DNA from 2 places in the Kitasatospora sp. NPDC001309 genome. Region 2 is predicted to be linked to the other one. Evidence: predicted binding sites of a transcription regulator. Region 2 holds the regulator's gene; the other holds the start of a gene.
The links. Region 2 encodes HspR, which represses chaperone genes until heat shock. Its sites were predicted from a motif close to TTGAGNNNNNNNNNCTCAA; they were not measured.
Positions count from the first base shown of each region.

Region 1: lon (endopeptidase La) is a predicted target of HspR. The motif match lies at 3,618-3,636, and genes of this name have one in related genera.

Region 1 is NZ_JBIAXC010000002.1:92,450-98,628, forward strand. Features, by position in the region: gene ACFY2K_RS02680 (sensor histidine kinase) at 115-1,245, opposite strand; gene ACFY2K_RS02685 (response regulator transcription factor) at 1,326-2,063, opposite strand; gene ACFY2K_RS02690 (rhomboid-like protein) at 2,629-3,492, shown strand; gene lon (endopeptidase La) at 3,659-6,055, shown strand; gene ACFY2K_RS02700 (GtrA family protein) at 6,121-6,179, shown strand, end outside.
Region 2 is NZ_JBIAXC010000006.1:274,635-280,813, reverse strand. Features, by position in the region: gene ACFY2K_RS09145 ((Fe-S)-binding protein) at 1-96, opposite strand, end outside; gene dnaK (molecular chaperone DnaK) at 448-2,295, shown strand; gene grpE (nucleotide exchange factor GrpE) at 2,292-2,912, shown strand; gene dnaJ (molecular chaperone DnaJ) at 3,136-4,293, shown strand; gene ACFY2K_RS09125 (heat shock protein transcriptional repressor HspR) at 4,343-4,855, shown strand; gene ACFY2K_RS09120 (helix-turn-helix domain-containing protein) at 5,060-6,055, shown strand.

The sequences.
Region 1 (6,179 bases), on a different contig from region 2:
GATCGGGCCCGATCACCCCATAAATCGGGGCGAAAGCGGACAAAAGCCCAGGTTCATCCGTCGACGATCTTCGTATGCGTCTGTGCCGGATCTGTGACAAATGTCCCGACCGGCTCAGGACTGCCCGGGCAGCCGGACCTCGATCCGGCAGCCGCTCGGCGACTCGGCGACGGCGATCCGTCCGCCGTGCAGGTCCACCGCCCAGCGGGCGATCGCCAGGCCCAGCCCGGTGCCGCCGTCCGAGCCCGGCCCGGAGGCCGTCGCGGTGCCGCTGCGGCTGAACCGCTCGAAGACCCGGCCGCGGTCCGCCGGCGGGATGCCGGGGCCCTCGTCCTGGACCTCCAGGAGCAGGCCGCCGTCCTCGCCGTCGGGCCGGGCGCGCACCGTCACGGTGCCGCCGGGCGGGGAGTGCTTGCAGGCGTTGTCGACCAGGTTGGCGACCACCTGGTGGAGGCGTTCCGGGTCCGCCACGGCGGTCAGGCCGACCGGGCTGACCTCCAGGGCGAGCCGGACGTCACCGCGCCGGGAGAAGGCCCCGCCGGCCGTCGCGCCGTCCACGGTGACCCCGCGCAGCACGCCGTCCAGGAACTCGCGCACCTCGAACGGGCGGGCGTCCAGGTCGACCACGCCGTCGTCGATCTTGGAGAGGTCCAGCAGGTGGGTGACCAGGCGGCCGAGCCGCTCGGTCTGCTCCAGGGCCGCCCCCAGGGTCGCCGGATTGGGCTGGACGACGCCGTCCACCACGTTCTCCAGCACGGCGCGCAGCGCGGCGATCGGCGTGCGCAGCTCGTGCGAGACGTTGGCGACGAGTTCGCGGCGGTGCCGGTCGGCGGCCTGGAGGTCGGCGGCCATGCCGTTGAAGGCGGCGGCCAGCTCGCCGATCTCGTCGCGCGAGTTCACCTCGACCCGGCGGCTGTAGTCGCCGGAGGCCATCGCGCGGGCGGCGTCCGTCATCTCGCGCAGCGGGGCGGTGAGCCCGTGCGCGAGGAACTGCATGAACAGCAGCGAGGCGATCATGGAGAAGACCATGATGATCCGGATCTGGGTCTCGGACCGGATCGCCACGACCACCATCCCGGTGGCCAGGAACACGGAGACGATCACCAGCAGGGCGAGCTTGCCCTTGATGGAGCGGACCGGGTCGAGCGGACGGATGTCGGCCCAGACCCGGCTGGCCGCACGGGCGGCCAGGGTCTGCGGGCGCGCGCCGTCGGCGTCCCCGTTGCGTTGCTGTGGAAAGGTCATTGCTCCCCTGTGATCCCCGCGTGTTGTCACGGCGGTGCCGGGACACGGGCCCCCCGGTGGCCCGTCGCCCGGAGCCCCCGTCAGGAGAGCGGGGCCTCCAGCGCGTATCCGACGCCGTGGACGGTGCGGATCCAGCTGGCGCCGATCTTGCGGCGCAGCGCCTTCACGTGGCTGTCCACGGTCCGGGTGCCGGACGCGTCGGTCCAGTCCCAGACCTCGGCCAGCAGCTGCTCGCGGGTGAGCACCGCGCGCGGCTGGGCGGCCAGGCAGGCCAGCAGGTCGAACTCGGTCGGCGTCAGGTGGACGTCGCCCGAGGCGAGTCGGACCCGGCGCTGCACGTGGTCGATCTCCAGTTCGCCGAAGCGAAGGCTGCCGAGCGCGGGCGTGCGGGCCGCCTGCTGGGCGCGCTCGACGCGGCGCAGCAGCACGTTGACCCGGGCGGCCAGTTCGCGCATGGAGAACGGCTTGGTCATGTAGTCGTCGGCACCGACGCCGAGGCCGACCAGCAGGTCCGTCTCGTCGTCGCGGGCGGTCAGCATCAGTACCGGCACCGGGCGTTGGGCCTGGATCCGGCGGCACACCTCCAGCCCGTCGAAGCCGGGCAGCATGATGTCCAGGACCACCAGGTCCGGCTGCCAGGTGTGGAAGCCGTCCACCGCGCCGGGGCCGTCGTGGGCCACGGCGACCTTGAACCCCTCGGCGCCCAGTCGCGCCGCGATCGACTCGGCGATCGTGGGTTCGTCCTCCACCACCAGCACTCTGCGCTGGCTGCTCACAGTGCCGCCGGTGTTGGGGTTGTCCTGCTGAATTTCTGTCACGGTCACGCCACCGCCCCCAGGGCTGCGGGCCGGCCACCTGTGGGGATGGCGGGGCTCCGCTCGTAGTCTTGTTCCGTCGTGGACTGTGCCGGGTCCGCCGTCCCGTTCGTGCACCGGGGAGTGGAGGACGGATGGTCTTCCGCCCACTCCTCCCACGCACTTCGCAGCGTACGGACAGCGGATGCCTCCCGGCAGGCGGACCGGACGTTTCCGGCCCGCTGGGCCGGCTGTCCGGCCGCCCTCGGGCCCACCGAAGGAGTGGGCACGGGCCGATACCTTACCCGGCGAATTTTCACTGCGTAACGGTACGTATGCAGTCCAGTTGACGCCAAGTCGCCGGTCAGAGGCCCTACTGACGCGTTAATCGGGAGAAGGTCTGGACCAATGTCGGGAATCCGGCCGGTCCCGTCGTCGACGGTCTTCACGGGCTTTTCTCAGGTGCCTCTCAGAACCTCGACGTAGCGTGGCCGCGACAACGCCCCGCAGGGCGGAATCCGGCCTCCGCGCCGGGGCGTCGGGCGCCCTCCGGGCGCCGTGCGGCTGCGGGTGTGGGAGCGGAGGCGTCATGGCTGGACTGCGGTGGGGTGCCGGCGGGCGCGCGCCTTCGGGGGCGCCGTACGGAATGCTCCCGGCCCGGTTGCGCGGCGGTCCCGTCGAATGGCTGCTGGAACGCGTGCCGACACCTCGGCGGACCCCGTTCACGATCGGATATCTCGCGGTCGTCGGCGTCACCTCGACCTTCGCCGGGATCGCCGATCCGGAACTCGTCCAGCGTTTGCAGGAAGCCTCCAGCTCGGACGGCCACAACCTGCTCCAGCACCCGCTGCGCGCCCTGTTGCTGAGTGGTTTCTGGGTGGCCGGGGGATCGTGGCTGCCCTACCTGTGGGGTTTCGCCTTCACCCTGGCCCCGCTGGAGCGCCGGGTCGGCCCGGCCCGGGCGGCGGCGGTGTTCGCCGCCGGGCACGTGGCGGCCACCCTGCTCTCCCAGGGCGTGGTGATCACCGCGGTGGAGACCGGGCGGCTGGCCCCGGCGGCGATGGACCAGCTGGACATCGGCGTCAGCTACGGCGTGCTCGCCTGCCTGGGCGCGGCCGCCGGGGCGCTGCCGCCGCGCGCGCGGGCGGTGGCGCTGGCCGGCGTCGGGCTGATGCTCGCCCAGCAGATCGCCACCCAGAAGGACCTGGTCACGGCGGTGGGGCACCCGGCCGCGCTGCTCACCGGGATGGCGCTGTGGCGCTGGCTGGGCCGGATCGAGCGGCGCCCGCCCGGGCCGCGGCTGCGCCCGGCCCGGGTGCGGGCGGCCGGCTCCGCCGCTTCCCCGTCCGCCTCCTCGGTGCTCTCCTCCGTGCTCTCCGCGGTCGTCCCCTCGATCGTCCCCCCGGCCGCCGGGGCGGTGCGGGCCGGGCGCCGGCCGTCCACCGCGCGCTGACGCCGGGGCCCTCTTGGGCCGTTCTTTCCGCTCCCTTTTGACGAGGCCTCCCCCCGGCCGTTCCGGTGACGGCCCTGTTCGCTCACAGCGAACAAGGTGCGGGGAACAACCGGCGCCCGCGAATCCTTAGTCAGGTCGACTCAAGTTCACTGACCGGGGAGAGATCATGGCATCGACGTCCACACCGCTCACCCTGCCCGTGCTGCCCCTCGACGACGAGGTCGTGCTCCCGGGCATGGTCGTCCCGCTGGACCTCAAGGACACCGAGGTGCGCGCCGCGGTCGAGGCCGCCCGTGCCGCGGCCACCGGCTCCGGCAAGCCCCAGGTCCTGCTGGTCCCGCGGGTGGACGGCTCGTACGCGGCGGCCGGCACGCTGGCCACCGTGGAACAGGTCGGCCGGCTGGCCGACGGCGACCCGGCGGCGCTGGTGCGCGCCGTGCGCCGGGTCCGGATCGGGGTCGGCACCACCGGCCCCGGCGCCGCCCTCTGGGTGGAGACCACACCGTTCAAGGAGTCCTCGGTCGGCACGCCGGTGGCCGGGCGGGCCGCCGAGCTGGTCAAGGAGTACAAGGCGCTGTCCACCCAGTGGCTGCGCAAGCGCGGCGCCTGGCAGATCGTCGACCGGGTGGCGCAGATCGAGGGCGTCGGCGAGCTCGCCGACAACATCGGCTACGCGCCCTTCGCCACCGCCGAGCAGAAGCTCAAGGTGCTGCTGGAGGCCGACCAGGTCGCCCGCCTGGAGTACGCGCTCACCCTGCTGCGCGACCACCTCGCCGAGGAGGAGGTCAACGACACCATCCGCAAGGACGTCGAGGAGGGCGTGGCCAAGCAGCAGAAGGAGTTCCTGCTCCGCCGCCAGCTGGAGGCCGTCCGCAAGGAGCTGGCCGAGCTGAACGGCGACCCGGCCGACGAGGAGGGCGACTACCGCGCCCGGGTCGAGGCCGCCGACCTGCCCGGGAAGGTCCGCGAGGCCGCGCTCAAGGAGGTCGACAAGCTGGAGCGCTCCTCCGACCAGTCGCCCGAGGGCTCCTGGATCCGCACCTGGCTGGACACCGTCCTGGAGCTGCCCTGGAACGAGCGCACCGAGGACGCGTACGACATCGCCGGCGCCCGCGCCGTGCTCGACGCCGACCACGCCGGCCTCGGCGACGTCAAGGAGCGGATCGTCGAGTACCTGGCCGTCCGCAAGCGCCGGACCGACCAGGGGCTCGGCCAGATCGGCGGCCGCCGAGGAGGCGCGGTGCTCGCCCTGGTCGGGCCGCCCGGCGTCGGCAAGACCTCGCTCGGCGAGAGCGTGGCCCGCGCGATGGGCCGTACCTTCGTCCGGGTCGCGCTCGGCGGCGTCCGGGACGAGGCGGAGATCCGCGGCCACCGGCGCACCTACGTCGGAGCCCTGCCCGGCCGGCTGGTGCGGGCGATCAAGGAGGCCGGATCGATGAACCCGGTCGTCCTGCTCGACGAGATCGACAAGGTCGGCTCCGACTACCGGGGCGACCCGTCCGCCGCCCTGCTGGAGGTGCTGGACCCGGCCCAGAACCACACCTTCCGCGACCACTACCTGGAGGTCGAACTCGACCTCTCCGACGTGGTCTTCCTCGCCACCGCCAACGTGCTGGAGGCCATCCCCGAGCCGCTGCTCGACCGGATGGAGCTGGTCCGCCTGGACGGCTACACCGAGGACGAGAAGGTCGTCATCGCCCGCGACCACCTGCTCCCGCGCCAGCTGGAGAAGGCCGGCCTGGCCGACGGACAGGTCGCCGTGGACGAGGAGGCGCTGCGCCGGCTCGCCGGGGAGTACACCCGGGAGGCGGGCGTGCGCACCCTGGAGCGCTCGATCGCCCGGGTGCTGCGCAAGATCGCCGCACAGGCCGAGCTCGGCGAGCGCGAGCTGCCCGCCGCGGTCGGCGCGGCGGACCTGCCCGCCCTGATCGGCCGCCCGCACCACGTGCCGGAGGCCGCCCAGGCACCCGCCGAGCGGCGCACCGCCGTCCCCGGGGTGGCCACCGGCCTCGCCGTCACCGGCGCCGGCGGCGACGTCCTCTACATCGAGGCCTCGCTGGCCGACGCCGAGACGGGCGGCACCGGGCTGACCCTGACCGGGCAGCTGGGCGACGTGATGAAGGAGTCCGCGCACATCGCGCTCTCCTACCTCCGCTCGCGCGGCGCCGAGCTGGAACTGCCGGTCACCTCGCTGCGCGACCGCGGCGTGCACCTGCACGTCCCGGCCGGGGCCGTCCCCAAGGACGGGCCGAGCGCCGGCATCACCATGACCACGGCGCTGGCCTCGCTGCTCTCCGGCCGCAAGGTGCGCACCGACGTGGCGATGACGGGCGAGGTGTCGCTGACCGGGCGGGTGCTGCCGATCGGCGGGGTGAAGCAGAAGCTGCTCGCCGCCGACCGGGCCGGCGTCACCACGGTGATCATCCCCAAGCGCAACGAGGCCGACCTGGACGACGTCCCGGCCGAGGTGCTGGAGCGGCTCACCGTCCACCCGGTGGCCGACGTGCGCGAGGTGCTGGCGCTGGCCCTGGAGCCGGCCGGGGTGCTGGTCGCCGCGGCCTGAGGCGGTCGGCGGGGCCGGTCCGGCGGATCCGCCGGACCGGCCCCGCCGCGTGCCACACTGCGGAGATGCCGTCCCCCACGCAGCGCGTCCTGGCCCGGGTGCCGGCGCGGCTGCGGCCGTTCCT
Region 2 (6,179 bases):
CAGCACGACCCTGAAAATGTGCCACGCCGCACGGAGGGCGAGCGCGGTGCCGATCACGAACGTGACCAGCGAGATGACGATCGCTGCTAGTTGCATCGCTCTCCGTCTCCTGCGGCTTGCGGTTGAGCAGTGTCTGCGGTTCTGCGGTTTGCGTGCTGCGTTCTGCGGGACCGCGGTTGTCCGAGTGATTGTACTGGTCGGTAACTTGCCGGGCCGACGGCCCGGACATTACAGGTCGCCAACAGTCCTCCAGAAGGTTCCCAAGCTATGGCGGCAGTCACGTGACCGCACGCGCGCCGCCCCGGGCCACGCGCGCCGGGAACCCCCGCCCCCTCCGGACCGGCATCAGCAAAGTTGAGCGCCGAACACTCATAGCTGTTGACGATGCCCGCCGGGTCGTGCATCCTTGAGCCTGTAAAGCTCAACTCTTCCGTGGAGGTATCTACGATGGCACGCGCGGTCGGCATCGACCTCGGTACGACGAACTCGGTCGTCAGCGTTCTGGAGGGTGGCGAGCCCACCGTCATCACGAACGCCGAGGGCGCGCGGACCACGCCGTCCGTCGTCGCCTTCGCCAAGAACGGCGAGGTCCTGGTCGGCGAGGTGGCGAAGCGCCAGGCGGTCACCAACGTCGACCGCACCATCCGCTCGGTGAAGCGCCACATGGGCACCGGGTGGAAGATCAACATCGACGGCAAGGACTTCAACCCGCAGCAGATCTCGGCCTTCGTGCTGCAGAAGCTGAAGCGCGACGCCGAGGCCTACCTGGGCGAGACCGTCACCGACGCCGTCATCACCGTCCCGGCGTACTTCAACGACTCGGAGCGCCAGGCCACCAAGGAGGCCGGTGAGATCGCGGGCCTCAACGTCCTGCGCATCGTCAACGAGCCCACCGCGGCCGCCCTGGCCTACGGCCTGGACAAGGACGACCAGACCATCCTGGTCTTCGACCTCGGCGGCGGCACCTTCGACGTCTCCCTGCTGGAGATCGGCGACGGGGTCGTCGAGGTGAAGGCCACCAACGGTGACAACCACCTCGGCGGCGACGACTGGGACCAGCGCGTCGTCGACCACCTGGTCAAGGTCTTCCAGTCCGGCCACGGCGTCGACCTGTCCAAGGACAAGATGGCCCTGCAGCGTCTGCGCGAGGCTGCCGAGAAGGCCAAGATCGAGCTGTCCTCGTCCTCCGAGACCTCGATCAACCTGCCCTACATCACGGCCTCCGCCGAGGGCCCGCTGCACCTGGACGAGAAGCTCACCCGCTCCCAGTTCCAGCAGCTGACCGCGGACCTGCTGGACCGCTGCAAGGTCCCGTTCCACAACGTGATCAAGGACGCCGGCATCTCGCTCTCCGAGATCGACCACGTCGTCCTGGTCGGTGGCTCGACCCGCATGCCCGCCGTCGCCGAGCTCGTCAAGGAGCTGACCGGCGGCCAGGACGCCAACAAGGGCGTCAACCCGGACGAGGTCGTCGCCATCGGCGCCGCGCTCCAGGCCGGTGTCCTCAAGGGCGAGGTCAAGGACGTCCTGCTGCTCGACGTCACCCCGCTGTCCCTCGGCATCGAGACCAAGGGCGGCATCATGACCAAGCTGATCGAGCGCAACACCACGATCCCGACCAAGCGCTCCGAGATCTTCACCACGGCCGAGGACAACCAGCCGTCCGTGCAGATCCAGGTCTACCAGGGCGAGCGCGAGATCGCCGCGTACAACAAGAAGCTCGGGATGTTCGAGCTGACCGGCCTCCCGCCGGCGCCGCGCGGCCTGCCGCAGATCGAGGTCACCTTCGACATCGACGCCAACGGCATCATGCACGTCGGCGCGAAGGACCTCGGCACCGGCAAGGAGCAGAAGATGACCGTCACCGGCGGCTCCTCGCTGCCGAAGGACGAGGTCGACCGCATGCGCCGCGAGGCCGAGCAGTACGCCGAGGACGACCACAAGCGCCGCGAGGCCGTCGAGACCCGCAACTCCGCCGAGCAGCTCGTCTACTCGACCGAGAAGTTCATCGCCGACAACTCCGACAAGCTGCCGGCCGACGTCAAGACCGAGGTCGAGACCGCCATCGGCGAGCTCAAGGAAGCCCTCAAGGGCGAGGACATCGCGAAGATCCGCGAGGCCTCCGAGAAGGTCTCCACCACCGCCCAGAAGCTCGGCCAGGCGCTCTACGCCAACGCCGACGCCGCCGGTGCCGGTGCCGCCGCGGCCGGCGACTCCGCCCACGCCAAGGAGGACGACGTCGTCGACGCCGAGATCGTCGACGACGAGAAGCCCAAGGGCGGTGCGTCGGCATGACGGACAAGCCGCAGGGCGGCAAGCCCGGCGACGACTCCGCCGCCGAGGAGGCCGTGATCAAGGCCGCCGAGGAAGCCGCCTCGGCCGGTGCCGGCGAGACCCCCGAGGAGCTCTCCACGGCCAAGCGCGAGCTGGCCGAGCGCACCGCGGACCTGCAGCGACTGCAGGCCGAGTACCAGAACTACCGCAAGCGGGTCGAGCGCGACCGGCTGACCGTCCGCGAGATCGCGGTCTCCAACATCCTGGAGTCCCTGATCCCCGTCCTGGACGACATCGGCCGCGCCCGCGAGCACGGCGAGGTGACGGGCGGCTTCAAGTCCGTCTCCGACTCCCTGGAGATGGTCGTCGCCAAGCTGGGCCTGCAGCAGTTCGGCAAGGAGGGCGAGCCCTTCGACCCGACGCAGCACGAGGCGCTGATGCACAGCTACTCCTCGGACGTCACCGAGGACACCTGCGTCCAGATCCTCCAGCCCGGCTACCGCATCGGCGAGCGGATCATCCGCCCGGCGATGGTCGCCGTGGCCGAGCCCCAGCCCGGCACCCAGACGACGCCCGGCCCGGACGCCGACGCGAAGTCCGCCGAGAAGGACAAGTCCGACGGTGGCTCGGACAGCTGACAACCTGTGACAGCTGACAACCAGTGCGCTGCGGAGTCGTACGCCGGCCAGTACGGCGGCCGGCTCCGCAGCGCGCTGTCAGCAGCGCTTCTTCCGGCGGCTGTTGACAGCGCAGTGACGATGGACATCGGGAGGTGTCGGGAGCGGTGAGCGAGCACAGCGAGCGAACCATCGAGGGGTGCGTGAACCGCTCAGCGGCTTCCGGGCGGAGCGAGGTGGGCGCATGAGCGGCAAGGACTTTGTCGAGAAGGACTACTACAAGGTCCTCGGCGTGCCCAAGGACGCCACCGCCACCGAGATCAAGAAGACCTACCGCAAGCTGGCGCGCGAGTTCCACCCGGACGCGAACAAGGGCGACGCCAAGGCCGAGGAGCGCTTCAAGGACATCTCCGAGGCGTACGACGTCCTCTCCGACGAGAAGCGCCGCAAGGAGTACGACGAGGCCCGCAGCCTCTTCGCCAACGGCGGCTTCCGCACCGGCGGCCCCGGCGGCGCCGGTGGCTACGGCTTCGACTTCGGCGACCTCTTCAACGGCAACCAGGGCAGCGGTGGCGGCGGCGGACTCGGCGACGTCTTCGGCGGCCTCTTCAACCGCGGCGGCGCCCGGCAGGCCCAGCCCCGGCGCGGAGCCGACGTCGAGACCGAGGTGACGCTCTCCTTCGAGGAGGCCGTCGACGGCGCGACCGTCCCGCTGCGGATGACCAGCCAGGCCCCCTGCCGGCTCTGCAACGGCACCGGCGCCAAGACCGGCACCACCCCCCGGGTCTGCCCGACCTGCGTCGGCGCCGGCACCGTCAGCCGCGGCCAGGGCGCCTTCGCGCTCTCCGAGCCCTGCAAGGACTGCCGCGGCCGGGGCATGATCGTCGACGACCCGTGCCCCGACTGCCACGGCAGCGGCCGGGCCAGCTCCGCCCGCACCATGCAGGTCCGCATCCCGGCCGGCGTCCAGGCCGACCAGCGGATCCGGCTCAAGGGCAAGGGCGCCCAGGGCGAACGCGGCGGCCAGCCCGGTGACCTCTACGTCACCGTGCACGTCGACCCCCACCCGGTGTTCGGGCGCAAGGGCGACAACCTCACCGTCACCGTCCCGGTCACCTTCCCCGAGGCCGCCCTCGGCGCCACCATCGAGGTGCCCACGCTGAACGGCCCCGCCGTGAAGCTCAAGCTCCCCCCGGGCAGCGCCAACGGCCTCACCATGCGCGCCCGCGGCAAGGGCGCCACCCGCAAGGACGGCACCCGCGGCGACCTCCTCGTCACCGTCGAGGTCGTCGTCCCCCAGCACGTCGCCGGTGACGCGCTGGACGCCCTGGAGCAGTACCGCGAGGCCACCGCCTCCGACGACCCACGAGCCGCTCTCTTCCGGGCGGCGAAGGGAGCGTGACGACCAGATGTCCCCGAACCCGCTGAACCCGACGAACCCGATGGACCCGATGGCCTCCAACGGCCCGATCGGCCCGGGCCTCGGCGAAGGCCTCCCCGGCAACCCCGCCGGCGGCCGCCCCCGCCGCGCCGCGTCCGCGCCGCAGTACGTCCTCACCGAGGACACCCCGGTGTACGTCATCTCGGTCGCCGCCGAACTCTCCGGCCTCCACCCGCAGACCCTGCGCCAGTACGACCGCCTCGGCCTGGTCTGCCCCGACCGCACCGCCGGCCGCGGCCGCCGCTACTCCGCCCGGGACATCCAGCAGCTGCGCGAGGTCCAGCGGCTCTCCCAGGACGAGGGCATCAACCTGGCCGGCATCAAGCGGATCATCGAGCTGGAGAACCAGGTCAGCGCCCTCCAGTCGCGCATCACCGAACTGGCCGACTCCCTCGAAGGCGCCGCCACCGCCCTCCAGCAGCGCGAGGCCGCCGTCCACGCCTCCTACCGCCGCGACCTCGTCCCCTACCAGCCCCCCACCCCCCAATCCAGCGCCCTCGTCGTCTGGCGCCCCAAGCGCTGACCCGGGGCCCGCACCGCACCACCAGCCGCCGGCTCCCTCCTGTTCGGGGGGTGCCGGCGGCTGCGTTGCGGTGAGAGAGTGGCAGCCGACCAGCGGCCCGAACCAGTACGGAACGTCCTGACCATCCTCCGACCGAGGATCGGCACCCTAAAATCCAGGAGACCAGATCTTGGACATCTTCGGATCGACGGCAGGGAGCCGCAAATGAGTGGACGAGCCCACGCGGCTTCCACCCAAGGTGGGCCACACGCCCTCTCGGCAGAAGCGCGCACCGCGTACCTGGAGATTGTCCAAAATGGTGGGCGTTTTCCCAGCAATGCTCATTACCCCGAGAGCGGCAATCCGCTGGCCGAGTTGATCGACATAGGACTGCTTGTCCCCGATTCGGACGAGCCCGGCATCCTCGTTGCAGTTGATCCCGCTCAACTCGCCGATCGCATCAGCAACACCTGGCAAAGGCAAGCGCTGGACTTGCTGTCACGCGCCGTTTCACTGCCACTTGAGCTCCAAGAGCTCTCCAATGAATTCCATTCCCAGCGCCAGACGGGCGGCTCGATCGAATACATCCATGGAAAGGTTCTCATCAATCAGCGCCTAGGCCAGTGCATTTCCGCCGGAATGGAAGAGGCACTGGCGCTCCAGCCAGGAGGACCGCGACCGCCAGAGCTCCTCGACGCCATGATCGAGCGAGACCTGGAAACGCTGCACCGTGGAACGACAATGCGCACGATCTACCACGCCAGCACCCGCTACCACCAGCCAACACGGGACTACGTGGCGAAACTCGCCAAGGCCGGCGGACAGTACCGGACTCTGGACGAACCCTATATTCGCTTGATTGTCATAGATCGGCGAATTGCGGTCATTCCAATCGCAGACGACATGACCTCGGCCGCCTTTATATTTGAGCCAACCATTGCCAACTATCTCGCCGAGGCAGTGTTCGAACCAAGCTGGAACCGGGCACTTGATTTCGATGGAGACCGGGCCGTACCCCAGCAGGTGGTGTCCCGTCTGCGCCAGACGGTCATCGACCTACTTCTTGCCGGCACCAATCACCGAGTCATAGCAAGGCGGTTGGGCATCAGCGAGCGCACGCTGGCTCGACACATCGCGGAGATGAGGGAGGAGTACAACGTCGACTCCCTGTTCCAGCTCGGATACGCCCTCGCCAGAGCTTCAGAGGTGCCACCCCAGTAAGGCCGACGCCTTGCAGTGGGCCTTTCCGAAGTCCCGGCCCAACGCGGCTTCGCCGCTCCTGCCCTGGCGCCCACTCAAAACGGAACCGCCAAGACGATCGTCAGGACCACCCCAGGTCGTCAGC